One region of the Rhizobium sp. CB3171 genome, then DNA from elsewhere that is predicted to be linked to it. Evidence: predicted binding sites of a transcription regulator. Region 1 holds the regulator's gene; each other region holds the start of a gene.
The links. Region 1 encodes LexA, which represses DNA repair genes until DNA is damaged. Its sites were predicted from a motif close to TGTTCNNNNTGTGTTCNG; they were not measured.
Positions count from the first base shown of each region.

Region 2: a site for LexA is predicted at 4,009-4,026, ahead of QA648_RS01045 (ATP-dependent helicase). Genes of this name have one in related genera too.
Region 3: a site for LexA is predicted at 8,813-8,830, ahead of QA648_RS01240 (glycosyl transferase). Genes of this name have one in related genera too.

Region 1 covers NZ_CP121652.1:1,268,631-1,279,111, forward strand. Annotated here, with positions in the region: gene QA648_RS06310 (ComEC/Rec2 family competence protein) at 1-1,034, shown strand, start outside; gene lexA (transcriptional repressor LexA) at 1,015-1,737, opposite strand; gene QA648_RS06320 (DUF2721 domain-containing protein) at 2,131-2,622, opposite strand; gene QA648_RS06325 (mechanosensitive ion channel family protein) at 2,728-4,761, opposite strand; gene QA648_RS06330 (VOC family protein) at 5,300-6,187, shown strand; gene kdsA (3-deoxy-8-phosphooctulonate synthase) at 6,184-7,023, shown strand; gene eno (phosphopyruvate hydratase) at 7,173-8,447, shown strand; gene QA648_RS06345 (septum formation initiator family protein) at 8,716-9,027, shown strand; gene pdhA (pyruvate dehydrogenase (acetyl-transferring) E1 component subunit alpha) at 9,185-10,228, shown strand; gene QA648_RS06355 (pyruvate dehydrogenase complex E1 component subunit beta) at 10,247-10,481, shown strand, end outside.
Region 2 covers NZ_CP121652.1:212,250-222,730, forward strand. Annotated here, with positions in the region: gene QA648_RS01035 (enoyl-CoA hydratase/isomerase family protein) at 1-884, shown strand, start outside; gene mmsB (3-hydroxyisobutyrate dehydrogenase) at 907-1,788, shown strand; gene QA648_RS01045 (ATP-dependent helicase) at 1,861-3,930, opposite strand; gene QA648_RS01050 (SMP-30/gluconolactonase/LRE family protein) at 4,200-5,069, shown strand; gene secD (protein translocase subunit SecD) at 5,131-7,686, opposite strand; gene QA648_RS01060 (hypothetical protein) at 7,780-8,202, opposite strand; gene QA648_RS01065 (cation:proton antiporter) at 8,218-10,071, opposite strand; gene QA648_RS01070 (helix-turn-helix transcriptional regulator) at 10,175-10,420, shown strand.
Region 3 covers NZ_CP121652.1:252,521-263,001, reverse strand. Annotated here, with positions in the region: gene QA648_RS01280 (MotB family protein) at 1-206, opposite strand, end outside; gene QA648_RS01275 (hypothetical protein) at 203-841, opposite strand; gene QA648_RS01270 (flagellin) at 1,090-2,064, opposite strand; gene QA648_RS01265 (flagellin) at 2,327-3,247, opposite strand; gene QA648_RS01260 (pyridoxal-dependent decarboxylase) at 3,570-5,057, shown strand; gene QA648_RS01255 (tetratricopeptide repeat-containing protein) at 5,051-6,301, shown strand; gene QA648_RS01250 (flagellin) at 6,423-7,337, opposite strand; gene QA648_RS01245 (flagellin) at 7,594-8,505, opposite strand; gene QA648_RS01240 (glycosyl transferase) at 8,835-10,481, shown strand, end outside.

The DNA of each region.
Region 1 (10,481 bases):
TATTGTCGACCTCTTTTATAGGCGGCGCATCGACGGCAATCTTCTCGATAGAGCATTTTCACCGATTGGCGACATATGGTCTCATCGCCAATCTGGCGGCTATGCCGGTCGTCTCCTTTGTCGTCATGCCGTTTGGCATGGCGGCGACGCTACTGATGCCATTTGGCGTTGATGCCCCTTTCTGGCAGATAACCGGCTGGGGACTTGATGTCGTCATCGTCATTGCCAAAACGGTTGCCGCCTGGGGCGGCAATATTCCCTTCGGTCGGCTGCCGGTCTGGCTGTTCCCGACGGTCATAGCCGGCTTCTTGTTGATGACCTTGCTGAGAACATGGCTGCGACATGCAGGTGCGCTCTTGATCATCGGTTCGGTTGCAGTCGTGGCACTCAGTCCCGGTGTCCTCAAGCCTGATCTCATGATCTCCGAGGACGGCACGCTGGTCGCCTTGTTGCGCAACGGTGCGCTGACGACAAACCGCGAAAAACCGCCGGATTTCATCTTCGAGCAGTGGCAAAGAGCATTGGCGATCACCGAGCAGCAACCGCCAACGATGCTTCCGCCGGATAGTCAGCTCCCCAAAATCAGCAAATCAGACAAGCATCGTCGCCTGAATTCCGAAGAACAGAGCACCGTTCGAAAGGCGATGGATGCGGCATTAGACGCGGCCGGGCCGGGCGGTTTCGCCTGCCAAAAAGGTGCATGGTGCGTGGCAATGCTGGATAATGGCGACATGCTTGTCACCATTGAAGATGCCGCCTATCTCGCTCCGGCCTGCGACACGGCCAATATCGTCATCACCTCCGTACGGCTGCGTCTTGATCGCTGCCGCTCTGGCGCCACGCTCTTCACAGGTGCAACATTGCGCCGCACAGGGTCCATCGAAATGAGCCTTAGCACCGATAAACCGATAATGACGGCAGCGTTTGAAAACCTTTCGCGGCCATGGAGCCTGCATCGCTCCTACGACTGGCGAACAGACACTTTTGGCGCGCCGCTCAAGCCGGCGTCACCGGTCAGTGATAGCGGCGAATGAGACCGACGAGCTTGCCTTGTACCTTCACTCGATCCGGCCCAAAGATGCGGGTTTCGTAAGCAGGGTTTGCCGCTTCAAGCGCGATCGAGGCTCCCTTGCGGCGGAAGCGCTTCAATGTCGCCTCTTCATCATCGACGAGAGCGACGACGATGTCGCCGGGATTGGCGGTCGTGGCGTTGCGGATGATGACGGTATCGCCGTCAAAGATGCCGGCATCGATCATGGAGTCGCCCTTGACCTCCAGCGCATAATGCTCGCCGGAGCCGAGCATGTCGGCGGGAACGGTGATGTCGTGAGTATTGTTCTGGATGGCCGAGATCGGAACGCCGGCGGCAATGCGGCCCATGACGGGTACCGAAACCGAACTGTTGTTGTCCTCACTCACCGGCTTGGTGGGTGCGGGCGGCGGCACAAGTTGCGGCTTGCCAAGGCTACCCTCGATGACGCTTGGCGAAAAGCCGCGGCGAGGCTGCAGGCTCGGGCTATAGGCCTCCGGTAGCTTGATGACCTCCAGCGCCCGGGCCCGGTTCGGCAGGCGACGGATGAAGCCGCGTTCTTCCAAAGCCGTGATGAGACGGTGAATACCGGATTTGGACGCAAGGTCCAGCGCATCTTTCATCTCGTCGAAAGATGGCGGAACACCGGACTCCTTCATTCGTTCGTGAATGAAGAGAAGCAGTTCCTGCTGCTTGCGCGTCAACATCGTTTTGAACCTCGGGACTGAGAAGGTGTCGTGAAACAAATCCAGAACGGACACTATATGTTCCATATGTGTTCCGCAAGCCCTTAAATTTCGGTGAACATTTTGTAGGTGCATCAAATAAATGGGAACATAACAGGTCCCGGGCAGATGACTTTTTTCCCGGCACCTTCAAACTAAATAGCAGAAATATATGCGGAATCGGGCGAAGCAAAATTTCGGACGATCCCAAAACGGATTATCTCCAAGGCGGCGAAAAGCCATGTTCTTCGTTCTATAAGCTCTTTGGAGGACGACACTCTCCGAACCATGGAGAGCAAGCTATGGATCTGACTGGGAATCCGGATTTCTGAGGGGCCGGGATTGGTGCCATCCGTAGTAATATTCGATGGGATATCAATAGGTTGAACTTTTCCTCGAACTCCCGTGCCGGTGCTCGAGCAAGGTACGGTCGTTGGCGATCTGCCTTAGCATGCTGCGCCCGGCCAGAATCATCTCGACGAGAAAGGCCACAAAGGCGCCCATGAGTGCGAAGACGGCAAGGCCAAAGAGCCAGAGCAGCAATTGCTCGCGAAATTGCTGTCGAATTGCACCGCCCATGAGGCCGAGCGTCGCAAGGCATGTGAACACGCCCGATGCCGTGCCGAGCAGAACTGCGATCTCCAGCGCCAATGTTCGCCGCCGCAGATAATAGAGCTGCAGCAACCGCGTTTCATCCGGGTCCTCAGAGGTCACCCGTTCGAAAAGGCTGTTGACCCGGTCGGAGACGCGGGCGAGCCTAGCCGAAAAGACATTGAGGCACCCGGCGGTGCCCGCCAGCAGAAAGACCGGTGTCAGCGCTATTTGAATAACGTGCGCGGCAATAGACGTCAGATGGTCGTTCAGCACATTGGATCTCCTTTCTGTCCAACGTCATCCGGTATCGGCTCCAGGGTTGTCGCCTTGCCAAAGAGGGCGCGGAGATGAGGCTGGTGACTGATCTCGCGCGAACGTTCAGGTTGGCGGCGCCGCCGATTGCGTCATTTGCTCAGCGATCTTCTTTCTCTGCAGTGTCATGGCTGCGATCGCGGCATCGGATTTTTCCTCGCCACCCACCTGCACTGTCGGCTGAGCGAAGTCGATGCCGTTTTCCATGAAGGCGTCGCGGATCATGGTATAGGCCTGGCGCCGTATGTAGGTTTGCCGACCGGGGAGGGCGGTAAAAGCGAAACTCAGTTCGATACCGAAGTCGCCAATTTGCTCCACCCCCTTCATTTTCAGGGTCTCAAGAATCTGCGGTCCGATTTCCGGATCTTCTTTCAACTGCTCTCCGATTTGCTTGACGATCCTTTTCGCCTTGGCGACGTCGGTATTGAACGGAACCCGTAGCAGGAATTTATCGATCGCCCAGTCGCGGCTCATGTTCTGAACGGCGCCGAGTTCGCCGAAGGGAACTGTGAACACCGGACCATGATGATGTCGAAGCCTGACGGAACGCAGGCTGAAGGATTCCACGGTTCCCTTGTAGCTGCCGCTTTGAACGTATTCGCCGACGCGGAAGGCATCGTCCATCAGGTAGAAAATGCCGCTGACGATATCCTTGACGAGCGTTTGCGAGCCGAAGCCGATCGCCACGCCGAATATGCCGGCCCCCGCAATCAACGGCCCGATCTGCACGCCCATTTCGGACAGCACGGTGAGGACGGCGGCTGCGATAACGATGGCTGCCAGTGCGTTGCGGAAGATCGGCAACAGGGTGCGAAGGCGGCCCGCGCGCGCGGCTTCCGCCGATGGCGAGGAGGCACTGCTATCGGCGGCGCTCAATTTCTCGTCAATGAATGCCCTCGACAATTGCCAGCAGAGATCGGCCAAAATCAGAACGACGACGCTCTTCAGCGCACCGCGAACAGCGGCGTCGATCGCCGGATTTTCTCGTGCGAGGATGTTGGGATCATAGTGCCAGACGACGGTAATCCAGGCGACCGCGGCTACGATGACGAGCGCCCGCGCACCGCGGATGGCCAGCACCATGCGCGCACTGTTCTTGTTGTCACCAGGCCAGCGTCCCTTTGCAAATGCTTCGGCCGTTCGTCCGACGGCAGTCAATAGCCCCGGAAGAACAACGACATAGATGCCAAGCCAGAAAAGGCCGACGAAGTTGGCCACCCAAAGAAGCCAGAGGCAGGCAACGTAGAGTGAATAAAGGATGTTCATAAGCGTTAACTGTCGGGCAGCGGTTTCCTTGGCCGGTCGCCGCCACACGGCTTCGAGCGTAATCAGCAATAGGAGAATGGAGAACCCGTGGGAGACGACGGTGCCGACATCTCCGTCGATGGAGAGCGGTCTGGTCAGCGACGTCGTGGCGCCGGCTATCGCCAAAACGGCAATGAAGAGACAAGCCCTGCGATAGCCGAAGGCCGACAGAGAGCCCGCGTCCATCGATAGTCTGCAGACGGCAAATGCGAGGCGAGCAGCAATGAATGCCGTCAGATAAAACAGGATCACCACATGCAGTAGCGGCGGCCAGTCTATGGCTAGGAAAATGGCGGAGCTGACGAGGGTGAAAGTGATCCACGGTCCTAATTCTCCGATCGTATGTGCGACAAGAGGATTTGGAAACTGGGCTTTCAGGACGGTTTTCTTGAAAAACCATTCCGCAGCGAGACCGACGCAGACCAATGCGGCGAACATGACGACGGCAGGCGCAAAGCCGTTGTTCCTTGCCTGCTCACGCACCCTGCTCGCTGCAGCGGCGAGCTGCCCCGGTACATTGGGAATCGCCGACCGCAGCGCCTTATATCGAGCGCGAGCGCGGGCCTCTCCGGTTTCGACCAGCGTCGCCGTCGCCGAAGGTGCCGGCTGTTGCTCGGCTGCTTGCCGCTTTTCCAGCCATTGGCGCAGCTCCGGATCATTCATCAGACGCAGCAATTCCGATAGCTTTGCAGGCGGTGCTGTGGGGGCCGTTTCGGGGGTCTGCGCGTGGCACAGTTGCGGCGCAATAGCCGTGAAAACAAGGATAAGTGCAACGGCGACCAAGCCGCTGGGCATAAGGGAAATCAAGCGAGCGACAGAATCCGTGAACCTTCGGACGTGGCCCACCAGGGCCAGACAAAGAGAAGCCGTCAAATGTAAGACCGGGCGTATGGGCGCCCCCTCGACGAGCATCAAGCGCATGTCTCCCCCAAGCACCCGACAATCAGATTGAGTACTGCTGCAAAGATAGAAGTAACGACAGGCCGCTCTTCTGCCTTTCCGAGATCGGATGGTGAATTGCGTTGCCGTTGGACAATCCGAACTGAAGAATGCGCGTCTTTGTCTTGCTGCCGGGAAACGGACTTTTCGGCGCTATCCTCACCCGTATCACTTACCTGTTGCCGCGCTACAGATCATTTATTGCAGTATGATGCGGATATTGCTCGAATTATTGCCCTCTCACAAGGGAGAGTTTGGTGCCAGCACATATATAATTCGGCTAGTTCGCGTGCGGATTTTTGCGGGAGCGCTCTTCTGTCGTCTGCTCCGACGCTTTGATCTTGAATTGAGCGGCAGATGGGCGCAAACCTGCCGACGAATGAAGGGGGAGACCATGACCTCATCGCCGCATCCGCTGGATCATCTCGTTCTGCCGACGGTCAATATCGCCTTGGCGCGGGAGCGGCTGGGCAAGCTTGGTTTCACCGTAGCGTCCGATGCCCGACATCCCTTCGGCACGGAGAATGCCTGCGTTTTCTTTGCTGACAGGACCTATCTGGAACCCTTGGGTGTTGCATCGCAGGAGCAGTGCGAGGCGAGCGTGGGGGAGGGCAATGTTTTCGTCGCCCGCGACCAAGCCTACCGTTTTCGCATCGGCGATGAGGGGTTTTCGGCCGTCGTTTTCGGCACGGACGATGCGGTCGCCGATGACGAACGATTCCGGGTCAACACCATATCAGCCGGAAACATGCTGGATTTTGCCCGGCCGATGCGTATGCCGGATGGCTCGGAGGTGACGGCAGGTTTCCGTCTTGCTTTCGCAGCCGATTTGCGTTCGCCGGATTTCTTCACCTTCTGCTGCCAGCGCATCAATCCATTGCCGGCCGATCGCGGCGCCCTGGAGCGGCATGCCAATGGCGTGACCGGCATAGCAAGGGTTGCCGTCTCGGCGCCGAATCCGGCTGCGTTCCGTGGCTTTTTCGAGCAGGTCGTCGATAGGCCAAAGATATCGGATCATTCCTTCGGCCTGACGATCCACGCGGCCAATACGGGGATCGAGGTCCTGACCCCAGAAGGCATGGAAGCCTTCTACGATCTATCCTTGTCGGGGGACGATCCCGGCCTTCGCGGACGGGCAATCCTTTTCAAGACGCGCGATCTTTCCGTGACATCGTCGCATTTGGCTGCTAACGGCGTCACATATACGCGTAAGAACAATCGTATTTTGGCAAAGCCCGCCCCCGGACAGGGCGCGTTGTTCGCCTTCGAGGAGATAGCATGAGCACCAATTCCGAAGTGATCGTCGGCGAGGGCGCATCCAAGGTTCTGTTTTCCAATAGCGCCAAGCTGTCGCTGATCGCCGGCCCCTGCCAGATGGAAAGCCGCGATCATGCCTTCATGATCGCCGGCGTGTTGAAGGAACTCTGCGACAAGCTCGGTATCGGCCTTGTCTACAAGTCGTCCTTCGACAAGGCGAACCGCACGTCGCTCTCCGGCAAGCGCGGCATCGGCCTGGAAAAGGCATTGGAGGTCTTTGCCGATCTCAAGAAGGAATATGGCTTTCCAGTCTTGACCGACATCCATACGGAAGAACAGTGCGCCATTGTCGCCGAGACGGTCGATATTCTGCAAATCCCGGCCTTTCTGTCGCGCCAGACCGATCTTCTTGTCGCAGCCGCAAAGACCGGCCGCGTCGTCAACGTCAAGAAGGGCCAGTTCCTCGCGCCCTGGGACATGAAGAACGTGCTCGCCAAGCTGAATGAGAGCGGCAATCCCAATGTGCTTCTGTGCGAGCGCGGCGCGTCTTTCGGTTACAATACGCTCGTTTCCGACATGCGCTCGCTGCCGATCATGGCGGCGATGGGCGCGCCGGTGATTTTCGATGCGACGCATTCGGTGCAGCAGCCGGGCGGACAGGGTGGTTCGACGGGCGGCGACCGCCGATTCGTCGAAACCCTGGCGCGTGCAGCGGTCGCTGTCGGCGTCGCCGGCCTCTTCGTCGAGACGCATGAGGATCCGGACAATGCCCCTTCGGACGGTCCGAACATGGTGTATCTGAAGGACATGCCGCGGCTTCTGGAAAAGCTGCTTGCCTTCGACGCGATCGCCAAGGCCTGAGAAATGGGAGGCGTTCAACAGGCTGACATGAATTTGCGCTACGCGGCCTGTAGGCGCTTCAATCGAGGATGCGGGGCGGCATTGTAATTTCCGCACCTTCGACTTAGACAGATTTCAATCGATTATAACCCAGCGAGCAGGAAGCTATCATGACCGCAATCACCGACATTATCGCCCGCGAGATTCTCGACAGCCGTGGCAATCCCACCGTCGAAGTCGATGTGTACCTGGAAGACGGCAGCATGGGCCGCGCTGCGGTTCCGTCGGGCGCTTCGACCGGCGCGCATGAAGCCGTCGAAGTTCGCGACGGCGGCAAGCGTTATCATGGCAAGGGTGTCGAGAAGGCCGTCGAAGCCGTCAACACCGAGATCTTCGACGCGATCGGCGGCATTGACGCGGAAAACCAGATCCAGATCGACAACATCATGATCGAGCTCGACGGCACGCCGAATAAGTCGCGCCTCGGTGCCAACGCCATCCTCGGCGTATCGCTCGCAACTGCCAAGGCTGCCGCCCAGAGCGCCAACCTGCCGCTCTACCGTTACGTCGGCGGCGCTCACGCCCGCCTGCTGCCGGTTCCGATGATGAACATCATCAACGGCGGCGCTCATGCCGATAACCCGATCGACTTCCAGGAATTCATGATCCTGCCGGTCGGCGCAGATACCCTTCGCGACGCCGTCCGCATGGGCTCGGAAATCTTCCACGTCCTCAAGAAGGAACTGGCATCGCAGGGCCACAACACCAATGTCGGCGACGAAGGCGGTTTCGCGCCTGGCCTTTCCAGCGCGCCGGCTGCGCTCGACTTCATCATGAAGTCCATCGAAAAGGCCGGCTACAAGCCCGGCGAAGAAATCGCTCTCGGCCTCGACTGCGCTTCGACGGAATTCTTCAAGGACGGCAAGTACGTTCTGGAAGGTGAAGGCCGCACGCTGGAATCCGGTGCCATGGCCGAGTACCTCGCCGAACTCGCCGCCAAATATCCGATCATCTCGATCGAAGACGGCATGGCCGAAGACGATTGGGAAGGCTGGAAGATCCTGACCGAACTGACCGGCAAGAAGACGCAGCTCGTCGGCGACGACCTGTTCGTCACCAACTCGGCTCGTCTGCGCGATGGTATCCGCATGGGTGTGGCCAACTCGATCCTCGTCAAGGTCAACCAGATTGGCTCGCTGACGGAAACGCTTGACGCCGTCGAAACCGCGCACAAGGCCAACTACACGGCCGTCATGTCGCACCGTTCCGGCGAAACCGAAGATTCGACCATTGCCGATCTCGCCGTTGCCACCAACTGCGGTCAGATCAAGACCGGCTCGCTGTCGCGCTCGGATCGTCTTGCCAAGTACAACCAGCTCATCCGCATCGAAGAAGCGCTCGGCCCGCAGGCTCAATATGCCGGCCGTTCCATCCTTCGCGGCTGATAATGCCTGAAAATCCAAGGGATTTTCGCAAAGGCCTATTCTGCGTCGGGTAACAATCCGAGTCGCCTTATAAGCCAATAATTTCCAGCTCTTGAACCGCGCCTTCGGGCGCGGTTTTTTGTTGGAAAAATGGCAGAGTCAACGGATGGTTAATCTCTGGCGGCTAGTGTTGTCATAGATGTTTGATTTAGCATGATCTTATCCGGAAACCCGTTGTGCGGACCTGAGGTCGGGATCATTCTCGGTAGAGCCTTTTGAGCAAGCGAGTATGTGGACAAAATATCATAAGAAGAGAAAGTTCGGCCGTTTCGTTCTCCCCGCTATCACGGTCGCCTTCGTGAGCTATTTCGGCTACCACTGCGTTCACGGCGACTACGGTCTGAAGGCAACCGAGGTTTTCGAGAAGCAGCGCATCGACCGCGGCAAAGAGCTTGCCGATCTCGTCGCCAGGCGCGAACACCTTGAAAAGGAAGTAGCTTTGCTCAGCGATGGCTCGCTGGACAAGGATATGCTCGACCAATATGCGCGCTATCAACTGACCTATTCCAAAGCCGACGAGATCGTTATTTTCAACAAATAGCCGCAATTAACCGAATTTCGGTTAATTGCCTTTTTTGTAAGCATATCAATCGCTTGCAAAGAATATGAGCCATGCAATTATAGCATTGCTGTGGCGAGCAATCTTCCCTATGTTACGCGGCACTACAAAACGAGGCTACTCACATAGGGAGGGTTGAATGGCGCCGCGAAAAACCGCGTCCGTTTCCAGCCGTAAGACAACATCCAAGCCTGTCAAAGACACCAATGGTGGTGCGATCGCGGATTTCGACCGCGATGAGGAGCTCAAGGCCTATCGTGAGATGCTCCTGATCCGCCGCTTCGAAGAGAAGGCCGGCCAGCTCTACGGCATGGGCTTCATCGGCGGTTTCTGTCACCTTTACATTGGCCAGGAAGCTGTCGTCGTCGGCATGCAACTGGCGCTGAAGGAAGGTGATCAGGTCATCACCGGCTATCGCGACCACGGTCACATGCTGGCAACCGGCATGAGCGCCCGCGGCGTCATGGCCGAGCTTACCGGACGCCGGGGCGGCTATTCCCGAGGGAAGGGTGGCTCCATGCACATGTTCTCCAAGGAAAAGAACTTCTACGGCGGCCACGGCATCGTCGGCGCGCAGGTCGCGCTCGGCACGGGCCTCGGCTTCGCCAACTGGTACCGCGGCAATGACAATGTCAGCGTCGCCTATTTCGGCGATGGCGCCGCCAACCAGGGCCAGGTCTCCGAAAGCTTCAACATGGCGCAGCTCTGGAAGCTGCCGGTGATCTACGTGATCGAGAACAACCGTTACGCCATGGGCACGTCGACTGCGCGCGCCACCGCGCAGGCAGACTTCTCCAAGCGCGGCTCCTCCTTCGGCATTCCCGGCATTCAGGTCGACGGCATGGACGTCCGCGCCGTCAAGGCCGCTGCCGACGAAGCTGTCGAATATTGCCGGTCCGGCAAGGGCCCGATCATTCTGGAAATGCTGACCTATCGCTATCGCGGCCATTCCATGTCGGACCCGGCCAAGTATCGGTCCAAGGACGAAGTGCAGAAGATGCGCTCCGAGCATGACCCGATCGAGCAGGTTCGCGCGCGCCTTCTGGAAAAGGGCTGGGCGTCGGAAGACGATCTGAAGGCGATCGACAAGGATGTCCGCGATATCGTCGCCGACAGTGCCGATTTCGCCCAGAACGACCCGGAGCCGGATGCTTCCGAGCTCTACACCGACATTCTGCTCTAAATCGGGGAGGGACGATCCATGCCCATCGATATTCTCATGCCTGCCCTTTCTCCGACGATGGAAGAGGGCACCCTTTCCAAGTGGCTCAAGCAGGAAGGTGACAAGGTCACCTCCGGCGACGTCATTGCCGAAATCGAGACCGACAAGGCCACGATGGAAGTGGAAGCCGTCGACGAAGGCACGATCGGCAAGCTGCTGATCGAAGCCGGCACCGAAGGCGTCAAGGTCAACACCAAGATCGCGATCCTGTTGC
Region 2 (10,481 bases), 1.1 Mb from region 1:
GTGACCGGGCCTTCTGCGCCGGCGGCGACATCCGCCTGTTGCATGAGAGCGGCAAACAGGGTTCTTCAGACGCCGAGACCTTTTGGCGCGAGGAATTCCGCCTCAACCACGCCATTGCCGATTATCCCAAACCCTATGTGGCGCTGATGGACGGCATCACCATGGGCGGCGGCGTCGGGCTCTCTTCCCATGGCAGCCATCGCGTCGTCACCGAACGCACCCGCTTCGCCATGCCGGAAACCGGCATCGGTTATTTTCCCGATGTCGGTGCCACCTGGCTTTTGCCGCGCGCGCCCAGCGAGGCTGGCACCTGGATGGGCTTGACCGGCCTTGCCATCAACGCCGCAGATGCGATTCACGCGCGGCTGGCCGATCATTGCGTTGCTTCTTCTGATCTATCGGCGCTGATCGAGGCGATCGGCGCGCTGCCGGTTGCCGCATCGCCGGCCGATGTGCATACGGTGATTGCGGGCATGGCGGTTGCTGTAGGCGAAAGCCGCCTGGCCGCCAACCGCGACATGATCGATCGGGCGCTGGCATATGATACCGTCGAGGAGATTCAGGAGGCGCTGGCGCGAGAAGCAGGCGATTTCGCCGCCGAAACGCGGCAGATAATCAGCACGCGCTCGCCCACCAGCCTGAAGCTGACGTTGCGGCTGCTGCGTGCCGGACGCAGCAGTGCAAGCCTCGCCGAATGCCTGAATCGCGAACTCGGCGCCTGCATGCGGATCTTGTATAATCCCGACTTCTACGAAGGCGTCCGCGCCGCCGTCATCGATAAGGACCGCAATCCAAAATGGTCGCCGGCAAGCCTTGCCGAGGTCGCGGCAAGCGATATCGACTGCTTCTTCGTGCCGGCGCGACCGCCGCTTTTCGAAGCATAAATGATCATGGGAGGAGAGCATCATGACACGGATCGCATTCATCGGGCTCGGCAATATGGGTGGTCCCATGGCCGCCAATCTGGTCAAGGCCGGCCATGAGGTCATCGGCTTCGATCTCTCGCATGATATGCTGAAGGCCGCCGAGGCGACGGGCGTCAAGGCCGCAAACGTGCTGAGCGAAGCGCTTGCGGATGCCGAAGCCGTCATCACCATGTTGCCGAAGGGGCAGCATGTTCTAACGGTTTGGACCGATATTCTGCGCTCCGTGCCGAAGGGCACTCTGCTGATCGACAGCTCGACCATAGATGTCGACAGCGCTCGCAAGGCCCATGCCATGGCAGGCGATGCCGGCTGCCTGTCGCTCGACGCGCCGGTCTCCGGCGGCACCGGCGGTGCGGCAGCCGGAACGCTCACCTTCATGGCTGGTGGCTCGGCGGAAAGTTTTGCAGGCGCCAAACCGCTGCTGGAAGTCATGGGCCGGAAGATCGTCCATTGCGGCGACGCAGGCGCCGGGCAGGCGGCGAAGATCTGCAACAACATGATCCTCGGCATTTCCATGATCGGCGTCTGCGAGGCCTTCGTGCTCGGCGAAAAGCTCGGCCTCTCGCATCAGGCGCTCTTCGACGTCGCCTCGACCTCTTCGGGCCAATGCTGGTCGATCAATACCTATTGCCCGGTGCCCGGCCCTGTGCCGACCTCGCCGGCCAATAACGACTACAAACCGGGCTTCATGGCAGCACTGATGCTGAAGGATCTGCGGTTGGCACAGGAGGCAGCGCTGTCAACCGGCGCATCCACGCCGCTGGGTGCCGAAGCGGCGCAGCTCTACGCACTCTTTGAAAAGCTCGGCAATGGCGGCCGCGATTTTTCGGCCATTATTGAGATGTTTCGGGAGGCGGACTGAATATTACACGTGATGATCGAGTGAGTTGAAGCTCCGACGCCGGAAAAGCGGCCTCGACAAATAGGCCCCAATTCACCGCCACATGCCGCGCATGCGCGCACCCACATCGACTCTCACCTGCCGCGCCCTGATGGCGGCGGCGCTTTCGGCGCGGGCCTGTGGCCAGCCGCAAACCTCGAAAAACTGCAGCAATGTCGCCGGAATGAAGCGCGTGCGCGAGGCAAAGACATGCCGGTCGCCCTGCGCATGCTGGCCATGGATGAAGAAGCGCTGCGGGATGACGAGATCGAGACTGTCTTTGGCACGTGTCATGGCAACATAGAGCAACCGCCGCTCCTCCTCGATCTCGGAGGAGGAGCCGACCGCGAGATCAGCCGGAATGCAGCCATCGACGGCATTGAGGACAAACACCTTCGTCCATTCCTGGCCCTTGGCGGAATGGATGGTCGAGAGGATGAGATAATCCTCGTCAAGCAGCGGCGTGCCGGCCTGGTCGCTGGTGGCATCGGGTGGATCGAGCGTCAGTTCGGTGAGGAAGCGCTCGCGCGAGCCATAGCCGCTGGCGATCTGTTCGAGCTGGATCAGGTCCGCCTGGCGCGTCGCTGCGTCCTCATGCGCCCGCTCCAGATGCGGTTCGTACCATTGCCGTACGAGGCCGATTTCTGCCGGCCATCCCGCCTTGCCGGCCTTCAACTCCTGCATGGTCGCAACGAAGGCCGTCCAGTCTTCTCCCGAGCGCGGCGGCGCCGGAAAATCGGCCAGGGCCGCCATTGGACTGGCCTGTTCGCCGATATGATCGAGCACGCGCTGGGCAGTCGAAGGGCCGACGCCCGGCAAAAGCTGCATCAGCCGGAAGCCGGCGACACGGTCGCGTGGGTTCTGGGCAAAGCGGAGGGCAGCGAGCATGTCCTTCACATGGGCGCTGTCGAGAAACTTCAGTCCACCGAATTTGACGAAGGGAATATTGCGGCGGGTAAGCTCGACTTCCAGCGGTCCGCTATGGCTTGAGGTACGGAAGAGCACGGCCTGCTGCCTGAGCTTGGCGCCGCTCTCCCGATTTTCCAGCACCTGATCGGCGACATAACGCGCCTGATCGCTTTCGTCGCGCACCGTGACCAGCCGCGGACGCTCGGCACTCTGGCGTTCTGTGCGCAGATTCTTCGTAAAACGCTCGGAGGCAAGATCGATCACCGCATTGGCGGCGGCGAGAATGGGTTGCGTCGAGCGGTAGTTGCGGTCGAGCGTGACGATATTGGCGGCGGGCGTAAAAGAGGTCGGAAAGTCGAGAATGTTGCGCACGGTCGCGGCGCGAAAGGAATAGATCGACTGCGCATCGTCGCCGACCACGGTCAGCCCCTGGCCGTCAGGTTTCAGCGCCAGCAGGATCGACGACTGCAGCCGGTTGGTATCCTGATATTCGTCGACCAGCACATGGTCGAAGCGGCCGCCTATATCCTCGGCGATCAGCGGCTCGTGCAGCATATGCGCCCAGTAGAGCAGCAGATCGTCGTAATCGAGCACGTTTTGCGCCTGCTTGGCTTCGACATAGGCCGCGAAGAGGTCGCGCAACTGCTTGTCCCAGGCGGCGCACCAGGGGAAGAAATCGCGCAGCACCTCTTCGAGCGGCGCTTCCGAATTGACGGCGCGGGAATAGATCGCGAGGCAGGTTGCCTTGGTCGGAAAGCGGTTTTCCAGCTTGGAGAAGCCGAGTTCGTGGCGAATGAGGTTCATCAGGTCGGCGCTGTCTTCGCGGTCATGGATCGTGAAGGCCGGGTCGAGGCCGATCTGTTCGGCGTAATCGCGCAGGAGCCGCGCGCCGATGCCATGAAACGTGCCGGTCCAGGCAAGCGCATCGGCCATGATGCCGGCATTGGCGCCAAGCACTTCCCGGCAGATGCGTTCGACGCGGCGGCCCATTTCGGCCGCCGCACGGCGGGAGAAGGTCATCAGCAGGATGCGGCGGGGATCGGCGCCTTTGACGATGAGATGCGCGACGCGGTGGGCCAGCGTATTCGTCTTGCCGGAGCCCGCGCCTGCGATCACCAGCAGCGGCCCGGCAATATGGCTGCCTTCGACCGTCGTGCCGTGCTCCACCGCCTGCCGCTGCTCCGGGTTCAGCTTTTCCAGATAGGCGGCGGTCATGGGCTCTCCTGAAGGCTTCGGACGGCGGGCGCACGAACACGGAATCGGCGACGAATCATGTTCGCAATAATATCCGAATGTTCGATGAATGTTCTGAATTGGCTAAAACTGTCAAGATCGGGCGGATCTGCACAAAGATGTGACCCTCCCGTCATGAATTTGGTTCAGATTTAACGAATACCCGGCTCGAAAAAGCTTTTGGGGTACTTATTTACCATCTGTGACACACGATTTTTGGGGTTTCGGTGCGCTGGGTAGGGTTCCCGAATATGAACGAGACGATGGCCACCGGATTGCGTCTGCCGGAGGGGCCTGTTGCCCTGACCGATGGTCGCATCGCGCTTGTGGAGACTGACGACAGTCGTCGTTGCCTGACGATGATTGTGGGCGGCATCCGCCGTGAAATCTGCCGTACCGGCGGCCGGCCGACCGGGCTCGCCGTCGATGGCGACAATTGTTTCTGGGTGGCGGGCGGCCCGGAAAACTCCCTTGTCCGGCTGTCTCCGGAAGGCCGCACCTTGCAGGTGATAGAAGGCGGCAATGACGGCGCGTTTCTCTACCCGAACGATCTGGCCTTTGGCCCTGACGGCCTGCTCTACATGACCGATTCAGGCGTCCGTATCTCCGATCTGCTCGAAGGCGCCGATATCAATCCCGGTTTCTTCCAGGCGCCCTATAACGGCCGTGTCTATCAGATCGATCCGGCGGAAGGCCGGGTGCAGCGCGTGCTGGCGACCGGTCTGCTCTATGCCAACGGCATAGCCTTCGGGCCGGACGGATTGCTCTATTATAGCGAGACATTGACCGGGAAAATCTATCGCCAGATCGTCGGCGGGCGGCAGGAACTATTTGCGCAGGTGATGCCGGCGCCTGCTGTGAAGGCGCTATGTGGACCGGCAGGCATGGCCTTTGATCGCAACGGCACGCTCTATTGCACGATTTATGGGCAAGGCGAGATTTGCATGGTCGATCCCGCCGGAAAGATCGCCGGCCGTATCCGCACCAATGGCACGCGGCCGGGCAACATCGCTTTCACCCTCGATGGTAAATATGCGCTCATCACAGAGCAGGAAAACGGTGTTTTGGAGAGAATAGTGGCGCCGCGCCCAGGGCTGCCGCTGCATATGCCGTCCATCTGATCCGGAGGCAGAATGGGCATGCCCGGAAGCTGGGCATGCCCTCGTTCATATCCGTTCGCGCTTATTCGGCAGCAGGAATCTGCTTGTTGTCCTTGCCGGACTTGTCGTCCGACTCGGCGTCGTTGGCGACCGCCTTGGCATGGCGGCGGCGCCAATCGCCGAGGAACAGCAGGATCGGAGCGGCGATGAAGACCGACGAGGCGCCAGCGACGAGTATGCCGAACACCATCGGGATCGCGAAGCTGGAGACGGCGCTGCCGCCCCAGATCGCCATCGGCACCAGCGCCAGGAAGGCGGTGGCGTTAGTATAGAGGCTTCGCGCCAGGGTCTCGTTGATCGACTTGTCGATGATGTCGCGCAGCGGCATCGACTTATAGAGACGCATGTTTTCACGCATACGGTCATAGACCACGACCTTGTCGTTCACCGAATATCCGACGAGCGTCAGGATCGCGGCGATAGCCGTCAGGTTGAAATCGAGGCCGGTGATCGCGAAGAAGCCGATCGCCTTGGTGACGTCGAGTACCAGCGTGACAATGGCTCCGACCGCGAACGGCCATTCGAAACGAAACCAGATGTAGAACAGCATCGCCAGGCTGGCGATCACGACCGACAGAATGCCGGCCCAGGCAAGTTCGCCCGAAACCTTCGGACCGATGACATCCGTCCCTTCGATGGTCGCGGTTGGGTCGATCTTGACGATTTCTGCCTTGAGCTTGGTGACCGCGGCTGTCTGTGCCTCTTCGCCGCCGTCCTGGCGTTGGGCGCGGACAAGGAGGCTGCTGTTGTCGCCGAAGGACTGCAGTGCGATTTCGCCGAGGCCGAGCGTGTTCAGGCCCTCGCGGAACGTCGCCAGATCGGCCGCGTCCTTGGTCTTGACCGACATCTGGATGCCGCCGCGGAAATCGACGCCGTAGTTGAGGCCTGGATGAATGAACAGGACCACCGAGGCGATCGACAGGATTGCCGAGACGGTGACGCCAAAGAAGCGGGCCTTCATGAACTGGATGTGCTTGTCATAGGGGCTGAAGGGGATCAGCGGCCTGATGTTGAGCACCTTCAGCTTGCGGCGACGGGTGATGGCGATCATCACGACGCGCACGAAGGCGACGGAGGTGAACATCGAGATAATGAGGCCGAGACCCATGGTCACGGCAAAGCCGCGAACCGGGCCGGAGCCGAAGTAGAACAGGATGGCGGCGGCGATCAGGGCCGTCATGTTGCCGTCGATAATCGTAGAATAAGCCTTCTTGAAGCCGTTATCGATGGCGGCGAAGGCGCCGCGGCCCTTGCGGGTTTCTTCGCGGATGCGCTCGTTGATGAGAACGTTGGCATCCACCGCAAGGCCGATACCAAGGACGACGCCGGCGATGCCGGGCAGCGTCAGCGTGGCGCCGACCAGCGTCAGGGCCGAGAAGGTCAGGACCGTGTGGATGAGCAGTGCAACATTCGCAAGAATCCCCCAGGCGCCGTAGAGCACGAAGATGAAGGCGGCAACCAAGACGAAGCCGATCAGGCCGCTATAGATGCCCTTCTGGATCGCGTCGCTGCCGAGGTCGGCGCCAACAGTGCGTTCTTCGATGACGGTGAGCTTGGCCGGCAGGGCGCCGGCGCGCAGCAGGGCTGCAAGCGTCGTCGCGCTATCGGCGGTGAAATTGCCGGAGATCTGGCCCGAACCGCCGGTGATCGGCTCGCGAATGTTCGGCGCGCTCAGCACTTTGTTGTCGAGCACGATAGCGAAAGGCTTGCCGACGTTTTCGCGGGTGATTTCCGCAAAGCGGTTGGCGCCGGCACTGTCGAAGCGGAAGGTGACGAGTGGCTCGTGCGTATTCGGATCGAAGCTGACGCGGGCGTCGGTGAGGCGGTCGCCGGCAAGCTCGATGCGATCGAGAACCGGATAGCTGTTGCCCTTGTCATCCTTCAGGATGGTAACACCGGGGCCGGGATTGTTCGGATCGACATTGTCGGCAAGCAGATGGAAGGACATCTTCGCGGTCGAGCCGAGCAGTTCGCGCAGACGCGACGGATCCTGTGCGCCCGGAAGCTGCACGAGGACGCGGTTGGGACCGACGCGCTGGATGGTCGGTTCGGCGACGCCCACCTGGTCGACGCGTTTGCGGATGACTTCCAGGCTCTGCTGGACGGCGGAATCGACGTTGGCGGCGATGCCGGCCGGCGAGAAGGACATGGCAATCGCGCTGCCATTCGGCGTAATCGTCAGATCGGACTGGCCGGCGGAAAGGCCGGACGCGATCGTATTGGCGAGGGTCCGCAACTGAGTCACCGCATCACCGCTCTGCGACGGATCAGTCAGAGTGACGACGATCTGATCACCATTGCGAACGATCGAACGGGTCAGGATGTTCTTGTCGCGCAGGACACGGCGCGAGTCTTGCAGCAGCGATTGTAGCCGGCCATTGGTCAGGTCCTTCTCGTCGACTTCGAGGACGAGATAGGAACCGCCACGAAGGTCGAGGCCGAGGGAAACCTGGCTGTGCGGAAGCCAGGACGGCATTTTGCTTAAGACCGACTGCGGCAGCACGTTCGGCAGGGCGATGAGAAAGCCAAGCACGATGATCACCGTATAGGTGAGCACCAGCCATCGTGAGGTGCGCATGAATATTATCCTTGAATACGCTAATGCCAGCGGAGCTTGCCGCTGGTGAACTTGGGGTCATGTCGGAGATGCGCCGTTAAGCGCGGGAACCGGTCAGACGAATGCAGCCGGCGGCGCGCGGGCGAGATAGGCGCGGAAAGGAAGCGATTCGTGCCGTGCGGCTGTGCCGCGTTCGCGCGGCTGCCGCGGATTGCTCAGAAGTCCGAGCGAGGGAAGGGTCGCAAGCGTTGCCGATCCGATATCGTGCCAGGTGGCTTTCGGCGTGACCGTGCGGTCGGCGACGACTATGCCGCGCACCGGATCGCGCACGGCGACATAAAGCGGTGGGTTGTCCCTGCCGGAGGAGAAGGCCTCCGCATCCGCCCGCGCGGCAAGATTGATGCCGCCGCCGAGCGCCAGTCCGAGGTAGGCGAAAAAAGCGACGAACAGCGAGGCGATCACACGCGCTCCGGCGCGTCGCGTCATCCTGCTATCGTTCTCTTCGCTGTCGGCAGCGCCGAATTCGAACGGGTTCAACGGTTCAAAAGGCCTTCATTCCTTTGCCGGAGCGGATTCCGACGGTTCGGTGATGATATCAGGACGCTGCGCGTCTTCATAGTACGGCCTGTCATGATGCACTTGCGCAAGCCGGTCAACCATGCCCAGCGCAATTTCCCGCTCTCCCATGATCACCGTATCGGCTCCATATTGCTTGAGCACATCAACTTCGGCGTCGGAATGAGCGCGGGCGACGATCAGGATCGATGGATTGGCCGCGCGTGCCTGCTCGGCGGCACTGCAAGCTTCGAAGGTATTCGGAATGGCAATGACCAGGCTGCTGGCGCCGGAAATATTGGCATATGCCAGAACCTCCGCGGAGGCCGCATTGCCGTAGATCGCCTCGATTCCCTGCCGGGTGAGGTCGCCGATCCGCTTGTCGGAATCTTCGATGACCACAAAGGGCGTACCGGACGATTTAAGGCTCTCCCCGACGATGCTGCCGACGCGGCCATAGCCGATCAGCACCGCATGGCCCGTCAGTGTAACGGCGTGCAGCTCCTCACCGACCTCGTGGGCCATTGGCTGATCCGCGGAGACAGGCGAGACTTCGCCCGCTGTCGACCGTTCTGCTTGCACCGCCGGCTCCGTGCCTTCCGGCATCTCGCTTTGCGGCCTGGTTTCCTGCGTCTTGCGCAGCCAGTCGCAGGCAATGAAGACAAGCGGGTTGAGAATGATCGAGATGATCGCGCCGCCAAGGATCAGATCGCGGCCTTCGCCGGGCAGCAGGCCGAGATCGAAGCCGAGCGCGGCGAGGATGAAGGAGAATTCGCCGATCTGCGCCAGGCTAGCGGAGATGGTCAGCGCCGTGCTTATCGGCTTGCGGAAGGCGAGCACGATGAAGAAGGCGGCAACCGACTTGCCGATGACGATGATGAACACGGTCGCCAGCAGCGGCAGCGGATTGTCGATCAAGATGTTCGGATCGAACAGCATGCCGACCGAGACGAAGAACAGCACGGCAAAGGCATCGCGCAGCGGCAAGCTTTCCTGCGCGGCTCGGTGGCTGAGCTCGCTTTCCGACAGGATCATGCCGGCGAAGAAGGCGCCGAGCGCCAGCGAGACGCCGAAGAGTTTCGCAGCCCCGAAGGCGACGCCGAGCGCAATCGCGAGGACACCGAGGCGGAAGAGTTCACGCGAGCCGGTATGGGCGATGCGGTGCAGGATCCAGGGAATGATCCGCCGGCCGACGACCAGCATCAACCCGACGAAGGCGGCGACCTTCAGCAACGTCATGCCGATAATGCCGGTGATGCCGAGATCGAGGCCAAGCAAGCGGCTGAGGCCGGCCGATAGCGGCTCGGCCGTGCCATGACCGTCGGCCGAGATGCTGGCTGCAGCCGGGATGAGGACGAGCGCCAGCACCATGGCCAGGTCCTCGACGATCAGCCAGCCGACCGCGATCTTGCCGCGGTCGCTTTCGACCAACCGCCGCTCCTGCAAGGCTTTCAGAAGGACGACCGTCGAGGCGACGGAGAGCGCGAGGCCGAAGACCAGGCTGCCACCCAGCGGCCAACCCATCAAGGCGCCAAGCCCCCAGCCGAGGAGGGTGGCGAAGGCGATCTGGACGATCGCGCCGGGAACGGCGATGCCGCGCACCGACAGCAGGTCCTTCAGTGAAAAATGCAGGCCGACGCCGAACATCAATAGGATGACGCCAATTTCGGCGAGTTCCGGCGCAAGGCTCTGGTCGGCCACGAAGCCGGGCGTATGCGGACCTGCAAGCACGCCCGCGATGAGATAGCCGACGAGCGGCGGCAGCTTGAATCGATTGGCGATGGCGCCGAAGATGAATGCCAGCACAAGGCCCATGACAATGGTCGAAATCAAAGGCGTGTCGTGCGGCATCGCTGTCTCCTTCGATACTGGAAATCCCGTGCGGTTTATGACATATTTGGCTTATGTTGACCAATATGGGTGACTTTTTATCGTGAATCAAGGCCGCTACCCGATGATTCTTACACCCGCACTCTGCCGCGCGGCACGCGGGCTGCTCGACTGGACACAGTTGGATATAGCCGAGAGAGCTGGCGTGTCACGGAGCACGATCCGCGATTACGAGGGCGGGCGCCACGACATTCACCGGGCGACCGAGGCGCAACTGCGTCTAGCCTTCGAAGATGGCGGGGTCGTCTTCGTGGAAATGCCGGAACTTGGTTGGGGCGTCTGCCTCCGTCCGGCTTCCGACCGCGGTTAGAGCGGTTTCGCGTTTTACGGAATCGCTTTCCCGCTCTATCCCTTTGTTTTTTACGCATTCC
Region 3 (10,481 bases), 1.0 Mb from region 1:
TTAAAATAGGAGGCGACGGAGGCCTTCGTCTCCTCGTTTGCGGCGTTCACCAGCCACATCACCAGAAAGAAGGCCATCATCGCCGTCATGAAGTCGGCATAGGCGATCTTCCATGCACCGCCGTGGCCGCCCTCATGGTCACCGCCGCCGTGCCGCTTGACGATGATGATCTCGTGTTTGCCCTGATTTTGATCGCCGTCGCTCATTTCAGAATCTCTTTCAGGCTAGCGGCCCAGGCAGACATGCGGGTTACGAGCACGCTCTCGCCGATCGTTACGGTGAGATCGACATCGCGAGCCTCGACGTGGCGCAACAAGACGCCGTTTTGGCCGATACTGGCATGCAGGGCCTCGAAGAGATGACGGGGGCCACTGACCGTAATGGGACCTGCCGCGCCATCGAGAATGGCTGCCGTCACCCGTTCGGCGAGATCGGCGACGGCCCTGGCCGTCAGCGCTTCCGTCATGATCGGCGCAAGTGCGACGGCAGCTTCCGCGCTGATCGCCTGTCCGAGCATCGTGGCGACTTTTTTCAATCCGTTGACGATCTTCTCCGCCGCGCGCTCCTCATATCGGGCGCGCAAGGCATCCATTTCGCCTCTATGCGTTTCGGCGATAGTCTCCAGCTCGGCCTGATGCTTTTGCGTCAATTCCTGCGTTGCGGCTTCGTGCCCCTCTGCATAGGCTTCGCGGCGTTCCGCCTCGATATCAATCGGCACCACCACGGGACTTTCTGGAAAGTCCAAAGTCTCTTCGAACGGCATATCCGGTATGGCGGCGGACGGAGGCGGCGGCGGCTCGGCGCTGAAATCCTTGAGATAGCGGGATAGCGTCGGGCTCATGCTGACATCCTCCCGTTTTCATCCGCAGAAGACCGCGAGCTGATTTCCCGACAGGCCCCTTGAATTCCCATGCTCAAAACGTCGATCATCACGCTTCCGGTTTCCGTCCTGCGACCACGCTTTCCGGGCGTGACGCCGAACGTCACCGGAAATAGCGCAGCCATGCCATTGCGATGGACCGTAGGGGGTCAAACTTGTGCGAGGATGAATGCGGCAGGAGCGACCCTCCTGCCCACACGACATGAAATTCACTTTGCCTGCAGCAGGATCAACACCTTGCTCGCCATGGTGTTGGCGATGGACAGCGCCTGAATGCCCATCTGCTGCGCCGTCTGCAGCGCGCTTTGGCGCGCCGATGCCTCTTCCATGTTGGTATCGACAAGGTTACCGACGCTGGTCTTGACGGCATCGCTGAGGTTGGAAATGTAATCAGTCTGATCGTCGATACGCGATTTCATCACGCCCAGCGTCGAATCGGCTGAAGTAACCGACTTCAGGATCGAGTTCGTCACATTGATCATGTCAGTGATTTCATCGTCCGTCGTGCTGTCGGAAATGGAAATTTCGGTGCCGTCGTCAGGCGGCGTACCGGAATCCGCAGCCAGGAGATAATAGTTACGCTCCGTCGACGTTCCACTGCTGTCGAACGTGCTGGCATCGATATTCTTCGTCAGCAGTCCGCGGCTGGCATCGGCCGTGTCGATCATCAGGGTCTGCGAACTATCGTAATCGATCGTCACCAGATTGACTTGACCGCTCGTGCCACGCGTAAAATTGCTGATGACGGATTGCTCGGTATCGGGCTGCGCATCGGTGTTGTAGAGCCAGTTCTCACCGGAAAAGGACGCGGATTGCGTGACCGACTGCAGTTGGTTCTTGAGCTGCTCAATATCCGCATTGACCGCGCTCTTGTCGGTGCCTGGCTCCTTGGCCGAAACCAGTTTGGCCTGGATCTGGGTCACGAGATCGACGACCGAATCCATGGCGGTGGAGGCGGTATCGACCTTCGAGGCCCCGAGGCCGAGCGCGTCGGTAATGGTGGAAAGACTGCTCTGGTCCGACTGCATCGTCTTCGACATCGACCAATAGGTCGGATCGTCACCCGCGTTCTCGACGCGCAGGCCGGATGAAACCTGTTGTTGCACGACACCAAGATCTTTGTTGACGCCGCGCAATACCGTCAGCGCGGCCAAAGAGGCGGGGTTCGTCGTTACACTGCTCATCGGGAGATCCGTAATTCTATTGGAAACGGCAGGCCGGACGGGTCCGGCAGCAACGAACGGCCTCATGCCCGCCAGCGGGAATGATCCCAACGCGGCTCGTCGCTAGATCAAGCCCTCAAATCGGTTCCGACGAAATTGATCGAACACCGGGGCTCTGCGCAGATACTGCAAATCAGTTACCCCGGAACGTTAACAAAAGCTTATGCGCGGCGGCAAGAAAGAAATGCCGCCGCGCTTTCCTAACGTAAGCTCCGGTCAAGGCTCACTTGAAGAGCGCCAGAACGTTCTGCGCGCTGTTGTTGGCGATCTGCAGCGACTGGATCGCCAATTGTTGCTGGGTCTGAAGCGCCGAGAGCTTGCTCGATTCCTCTTCCATATTCGCATCGACCAGCTTGCCGACGCCGGAGTCGATCGTGTCGCTCAGCGTTGAAACGAAGCTTGTCTGCAGGTCGATGCGGGTCGACAGCGAGCCGAGCTGCGAAGCGGTGCTCGTCATCGCGTTGAGAGCCAACTGCACCAGGTTCATCGCCTGGCCGATGCCGCCGCTCGTCATGCCGGTAATGTCGAGACTGAAGACGGAATAGGCGGTGCCGTTGATATTCTGCGTGGTGCCAAGGATACCGGAGCTCGTGTCGATCGTACCATCGGCATTGGCGCCGAACATCACGTTGCCCTGCGATCCCGTATCGAAGCTATAGCTGGTGCTGTTGACCTCGACCGTGCCATCATTGTTGCGGACAAAGGAGGACACGACCGATGCGGAAGCGCCGTTGGCTCCAATCATCCAGTTCTGTCCGGAGAACGAAGCGGACTGCGCAATGCTCTCAAGCTGCTGCTGAAGCTGTGAAACTTCTTCCTGAACATCCGCCTTGTCGACGCTGTTTTCGGTGGCCGCGACAAGCTTGTCCTTGATCTGCTCGACGACATTGATGGAATTGTCCATTGCCGTATAGGCGGTGTCGACCTTGGCGGCACCGAGGCCCAGAGCGTCGGAGACGGCCGAAAGCGCGCTGTTGTCGGAACGCATGGTGGTCGCGATCGACCAATAGGCGGCGTTGTCGGAGGCCTTGGCGACACGATAGCCGGAAGAGACCCGGTTTTGGGTGTCTTCCAAATTATTGTTGATCGAGCGCAGAGTCTGGAGAGCAGACATTGCTGCATCGTTGGTCAAAATGCTGGTCATGGAGAGGTGCCCCTTGTGGCTGAAATTGGAAGGGACATTCCGGTCTTCGGCCGGGAACGGCAATCAGCGTCATGCCTGTTAACTGGCTCTTAAGAGACGTTAACCAACCGTTGCGTTAGCCGCAGATGACACTACTAGGCTTAATAAAAGGTTAACAACAAAACCGGAAAGTTAACAAAATCATATTTCCTGCAGGAGGCCATCGGCGCGTCAGGTCAGCTTCGCGCCACCTTGGGCGGCATAAGATTGTCATGATCGGGCGACTGTCCGGCCGGAATCGGCGTGGTTACAACGTCGGTATATCAGCCCATGCGGGGTCGACATGTTAAGTTTACAAGATGGCGGATCACCGTGGGATGGACCGCGGCAACGGACAAGCCTCGACCCCGACGACTGGCAAAGCCTGCGCAAACAGGGTCACCAGATGCTGGACGATATGTTCGACCATTTGGAAAGGCTCTCCGAAAAACCCGTCTGGCAACCGGCACCGTCGCCTGCGCGCGCCCTGTTTGACGCGCCTCTGCCGGTCGAACCGACGGACCTGGCGGATGTCCATGCCACATTCCGCGACAATGTTCTTCCCTATGGCAGCGGCAATATCCACTCAGGATTTATGGGCTGGGTGCAGGGCGGCGGAACGGTCGCCGGCATGTTGGCGGAGATGCTGGCCGGCGGTCTGAACGCCAATCTTGGCGGACGCGACCATATGCCGATCGAGGTCGAACGTCAGATCATCCGATGGACGCGGCAAATATTCTCATTTCCGGATACCGCTGGCGGCCTGTTCCTGACCGGCGCCTCGCAGGCCAATTTTGTCGCCCTCCTGCTCGCGCGCAGTAGAAAGCTCGGTGCAAATGCCCGCGCTGAGGGTCTATCGAACGAGCCGCGGCTCGTGGGCTACGCATCGAGCGAAGTGCATGGTTGCGTGCCGCGCGCATTCGAGATGTCGGGTGTCGGCAGCGATCAGCTCCGGCGAATCCCGGTCAACGCGGCCGGGCAGATCGATATTGCGGCCCTCGAACGTGCCATCATGCGCGACAAGGAGGCCGGGCACACGCCGTTCCTCATCATCGGAAGCGCAGGGACGGTAAATACCGGAGCGATCGACGACCTCATCGCTTTGCGCGGTATCGCCGACGCCCACGACCTGCATTTTCACGTCGACGGTGCGTTGGGGGCGCTGGGTATCCTTTGCGATGATCTGGCGCATTTGTTCGCCGGCATCGAAACCTGCGATTCGCTGGCCTTCGATTTCCACAAATGGGGCCAGGTGCCATACGACGCAGGCTTCCTCCTCGTGCGCGACAGCACATGGCAGCGCCAGACGTTTGCTTCGGAAGCCGCCTATCTCAGCCGTGCCGCCTCGGGTCTGGCCGGCGGTGACTGGTGGCCTTGCGACTACGGCCCGGACCTGTCACGCGGCTTCCGCGCGCTCAAAACCTGGTTCACCCTCAAGACCTATGGCGTCAAGGCTTTGGGGGATTCGATGGCTGCCAACTGTGTCCTGGCACGCGATCTCGCACGCCGGATCGAACAGGAACCCGCCTTGCGGCTCTTGGCGCCGGTTGCGCTCAATATCGTTTGCTTTGCCTATGTCGGCCCCGACGGTGACGCGCCGCCGCAAGTCAATGCCCGGATCATCGAACATCTCCACGCCGAGGGGCGCGTCGCCCCGTCCCTCACCCACATTAACGGACAACCGGCAATCCGCGCCGCGATCGTGAACCATCGCACGCGGCAGATGGATATCGACGCGCTGATTGACGGCGTTCTGAAACTCGGTTCTCGACAGGATTTGCTCCAATGCTGATGACATCCGGCCTCGTGGCCGCTCGCGCCTCTGACGAAATCGGAGGCGCCAGGCGAATCCTGGGCATGCAGAGGATCGTGTCGCTCATCTATGCCGGCGCCGACGTGACGCCGCTTTGGAACGAGCTGATGCAGCGGATCGGAGCCAATGGCAAAGACGCGGCGGCGATGTTCGACCTGGGGACGATCCTGCAGACGCTTGGCCGCTCCGAAGAGGCTCATCAGGTCCTGCGGGGCGCGGTGGAGCTCAGCCGCAACTTTTGCGTCGTCCACGGGGATGGACAAGGGCCCCGGCTGTTGGCCTTCGTGACGCCGGGCAACTTCATGGCGAACACGCCGCTGGATTTTCTGCTGGCGGATAGCAATTGTGTTCTTTGGCTGCATTACGTGGACGCGGAAACGACCGCGCTCACGGATTTGCCGGACCACGACGTTGCGTTCATGGCGATCGGCGAATCGACCGAAAACGCCCCCGTGCTTGAACGGATGCGGACGCTGCTGGCCGATTTTGACGGCCCGATCATGAACGACGATCCGGAACTGATCAGCCGGCTGACGCGCGATGGCGTCAGCGGCATGCTGGCCAATGAGCCCTCCATTCTGTCGCCGAGCACGTACCGCGTTCCACGCGAGGACCTTGTCGCAGTCGGTGCGGGCACAAAAGCCCTGGACGAATGCGCGCCGGGCCTCTCATTTCCGCTCGTCGTTCGTCCGATCAGTACCCATGCCGGCAATGGAATGGAACGTATCGCCGATATTTCGGGACTGTCCGCATGGCTGGCCACGCAGTCGGCTCCCGAGCTCTACGTCGCGCCTTTCATCGATTTCCGCGGGCCGGACGGGCTCTACAACAAGCAGCGCATCGTATTTATCGAAGGCAAGGCCTTCGCCAGCCATATGGCGCTTTCCGAGCATTGGATCGTGCATTATCTCAGCGCCGGCATGGCGGAAAGCCCGGCGAAGCGGGCTGTCGAACAGGCTTGGATGGAGAATTTCGATACGGATTTCGCGGTCCGCCACAAGGAGAGTTTCGAAGCTCTCTATCGTCACATAGGGCTTGATTATTTCGGTATCGATTGCGCCGAACTTCCCGACGGACGTCTGCTGGTTTTCGAGCTCGACGTGGCGATGGTCGTCCACAACATGGATAGCGCCACCATCTATCCCTACAAGCAGGTTGCCATGCGCAAGTTGTTTGATGGCTTCATCGATGCTGTGCGCCACCGGAAGACCGGTGGAATCTGAAAGATCGCGACGCGCTTTAAGTGGATACCACCCTGAAAAACAAAACCGCGCCTCTTGGAAAGGCGCGGTGAATTTGTTGTTTCGAAATTTGAGCCGGCGCGCCAGGCGCCGGTTCTTCCTATTAACGGAACAGCGACAGGATGTTCTGCGAGGAGGAGTTGGCAATCGAGAGCGACTGGACGGCCAGCTGCTGCTGCGTCTGCAGAGCAGAGAGCTTGCTCGATTCTTCTTCCATGTCGGCGTCGACCAGCTTGCCAACGCCCGATTCGATCGAGTCGGACAGCGACGAAGCGAAGGTCGTCTGCAGGTCGATGCGGGTCGAGATCGAGCCGAGACGCGAACCCATGCTGGTCATGGAGTTCAGAGCGGTCTGAACCATGTTGAGGGCGGTGGAGATCTGGCCGCCGGTCATGCCGGTGATGTCGAGGCTGAATACCGAAGCGCCAACCGTGGAGTCCTGGGTACCAAGGATACCCGCAGACGTGTCGATCGAGCCGTTAGCCTGCGTGCCGAACAGAACGTTGCCCGTTGCGCCGGTGTTGAAGGCGTAGGACGTCGTGCTGACCGAAACGGTGCCGTTGGTGCCGCGGATGAAGGACGAAACGACCGAGGCGGAATCGTTGTTTGCGGCCATGACCCAGTTTTCGCCGTTGAACGAAGCGGACTGAGCGACGCTCTCGAGCTGCTGCTGGAGCTGGCCGATTTCTTCCTGGACCTGGCCTTTGTCAACCGAGCCTTCCATGGCGGTTACAAGCTTGGACTTGATCTGGCTGACGATGTCGAGGGCGCTGGTGACTGCGGTGGTAGCCGTGTCGACCTTGGCGGCACCGAGGCCGAGGGCGTCGGAGACGGCGCCGATAGCGCTGTCGTCAGACTTCATCGTGGTGGCGATCGACCAATAGGCGGCGTTATCGGAAGCCTTGGAGATGCGCAGGCCCGAGGAAACGGCATTCTGCGTGGACTGCAAGTCGCTGTTGATGCCGCGCAGTGTCTGCAGTGCGCCCATTGCAGCGTTGTTGGTAAGGATGCTCGTCATAATATTTGCCCCTTTGGCAGCGGTTAAATAAGGGACATTCCGGACCTAAAAACCGGTAACGGCACTCAGCATCATGCCTGTTAACCCATTCGGTTAAGGTTAACTCGCCGTTTCAATGGTGTTAGAAAACAGCAATATGGTTAAGAAAACCTGAACCGACCCCGGTCTAAAAATATAAAAAAAACCGCGCCTTAGACAGGCGCGGTTAACTTGGTGTTTAGAAATTTCGGCTGGCGTCGAGCGCCAATCCTTCTTCTTAACGGAACAGCGACAGGATCGACTGCGTGGAGGAGTTGGCGATCGAGAGCGACTGGATAGCCAGTTGCTGCTGCGTCTGCAGAGCAGAGAGCTTGCTCGATTCCTGTTCCATGTCGGCGTCGACCAGCTTGCCAACGCCCGATTCGATCGAGTCGGACAGCGACGAAGCGAAGGTCGTCTGCAGGTCGATACGGCTGGAGATCGAGCCGAGCTTCGAACCCATGCTGGTCATGGAGTTCAGAGCGGTCTGAACCATGTTGAGGGCGCTGGAGATCTGGCCGGAGGTCATGTTGGTGATGTCCAGGCTGAAGACCGAAGCGCCAACCGTGGAGTCCTGGGTACCAAGGATACCCGAAGACGTGTCGATCGAGCCGTTATTCGCGCCGAACAGAACGTTGCCCGTTGCGCCGGTGTTGAAGGCGTAGGACGTCGTGCTGACCGAAACGGTGCCGTTGGTGCCGCGGATGAACGAGGAAACGACCGAGGCGGAGTCGCCGTTTGCAGCCATGACCCAGTTTTCGCCGTTGAACGAAGCGGACTGAGCGACGCTCTGGAGCTGTTCCTGAAGCTGGCCGATTTCTTCCTGGACCTGACCCTTGTCAACCGAACCTTCCATGGCGGTGACGAGCTTGTCCTTGATCTGGCCGACGATGTCGAGGGTGCTGGTGACTGCGGTGGATGCCGTGTCGACCTTCGCGGCACCGAGGCCGAGGGCGTCGGAGACGGCGCCGATAGCGCTGTCGTCGGACTTCATCGTGGTGGCGATCGACCAATAGGCGGCGTTATCGGAAGCCTTGGAGATGCGCAGGCCGGAAGAAACAGCGTCCTGCGTGCTCTGCAGGTTGTTGCTGATGCCGCGCAGAGTCTGCAAAGCGGCCATAGCGGAATTGTTGGTTACGATGCTGGTCATAAGTGTGTCCCCTGGAAACTGAATACGAAAAGGAGGACATACCGGACTTCAAATACCGGCGATGACGGAGCGGCTTCATGCTCCTCGGTCCCATTTCCTAGAGGACCAAACCCGTCATGTCGCAGGTAAACTCGCATGCATTGCTTGCGAATTCCTTAAACGCGGAACCCGCAAAAGCATCCGACAACAACGTAGCTAACGATGCGTAAAGGGGTTCAACCATTGCTTCGGTTTCAGGCAAGCTACGCGCGCGATTATCCCCCGAATCCATGATGACGGACTCCGGCCTTTGCCGGAGACCGTCCAAAGTTCGCTCGGAGTTCTCGCTCGTGAATACGAAAAACGCCTATGGGACAGCGTCCAGCTTTTATCAAAAGGGACAATATACGCGCGCGCTCGAAACACTGAACGGGCTGCTCAATGTCGATACATCGCCGAAGACCTATGCCCTGCTGGCAAAGACGCTGCTCAAACTCGGCTTCAGAGCGGACGCGGCGAGATCCTATGAACTGGCGGGCCGGCAGAAGCCTTATCGCGAAGACTATCTGCGGGAAGCCCTGCTGCTGCACTTTGCCTGCGGCAACGAAGATGCAACGCTTTCGATCGGTAGCCTGATTCTCAATCGGGCGCTCAAGGATCCGGATCTTGCCTTTGCCCTTTCCAGCATCTTTCTGAGCCGTCAGCAAAGGGACCTGCTGGCCGGCTTCAGGACCGTGCTCGTGGAAGGGCCGGAGCTCAAACATCGGTTGATGGCGTCAAAACTGTTGACCGATGACCTTTACGACGACGGCAACCGGCACATCGTCGCCACCCTGTTCAAGAAGCATCCCGACAACATCATCTTTCGCACGCTTCATTTGATCTTCGCCCGCGAACTGTCCGATCTTGCGACAGTGGACAAACATATGGCGCCGATCCTGGCGGCGACGGCTGCCGGAAACCTCGACTATATCAGGCCGGACAATCCCTTCTTCCATCTGCACTGGTGCGGTGACGAAGCGATCAACAAGTTCGCGGTGCACGATACGGCACCGCTGCCGGCCGGGCACGCAGAGGCGCGCCGCAAGGCGCCGCATACATGGGGCGACAAGATTCGCATCGGCTATCTATCATCGGACTTCTGGCCGGGCCATGCGACGATGAAGCTCATGCAGCGGACGTTGGAACTGCACGACAAGGATCGATTCGAGATTGTCCTCTTCGACCATTCCAAGCCGTCATCTCAGCAAGAGGAAGAATTCGATTATTCGAAATTGGGTACCATGGTCGATGTCCGCAGCCTCTCCGATCAGGCGGCGGCAGAGGCGATCCGTGCCCATCAGATCGACATCCTGGTTGATCTGAAAGGACATACCAAGGATAGCCGCGTCCGCATCCTCAACCACAAGGCTGCGCCGATTCAGACGGCATGGCTCGGCTTTCCGGGCTCCGCCGTCAACATCGACCTCGACTACATTATCGGCGATCCCTACGTTCTGCCGGATTATTCCAAGCCGCATTTCCACGAGAAGTTCTGCCGCCTGCCCGAATGCTATCAGCCGAACGATCCGATATATCGCCCGAAGCCGCGGCCGACGACCCGTGCGCTGCATGGCCTGCCGGAGGATGCTTTCGTCTTCGCCTCGTTTAACGGCAACCGCAAGATCACCTCGCACATGATCGATATCTGGTGCAACATACTGAAGCGCACCAAGAACAGCGTGCTCTGGCTGCTTTGCAACCCGCGCGCCGAGGCCAACCTGTGGACGCGCCTGGAGGCGCGCGGCATCAGCCGCAAGCGCATCATCTTCACCACGCGTATCCGCTATGAGGATCACATCGACCGCCAGCAATTGGCCGATCTCGGTCTCGATACCTTCCCGGTGAATGGCCACACGACGACCTCGGAACAGCTCTGGGGCGGTTTGCCGGTGTTGACGATGAAGGGCACGAACTTCGCCTCGCGCGTCAGCGAAAGCCTGCTCAACGCCATCGGC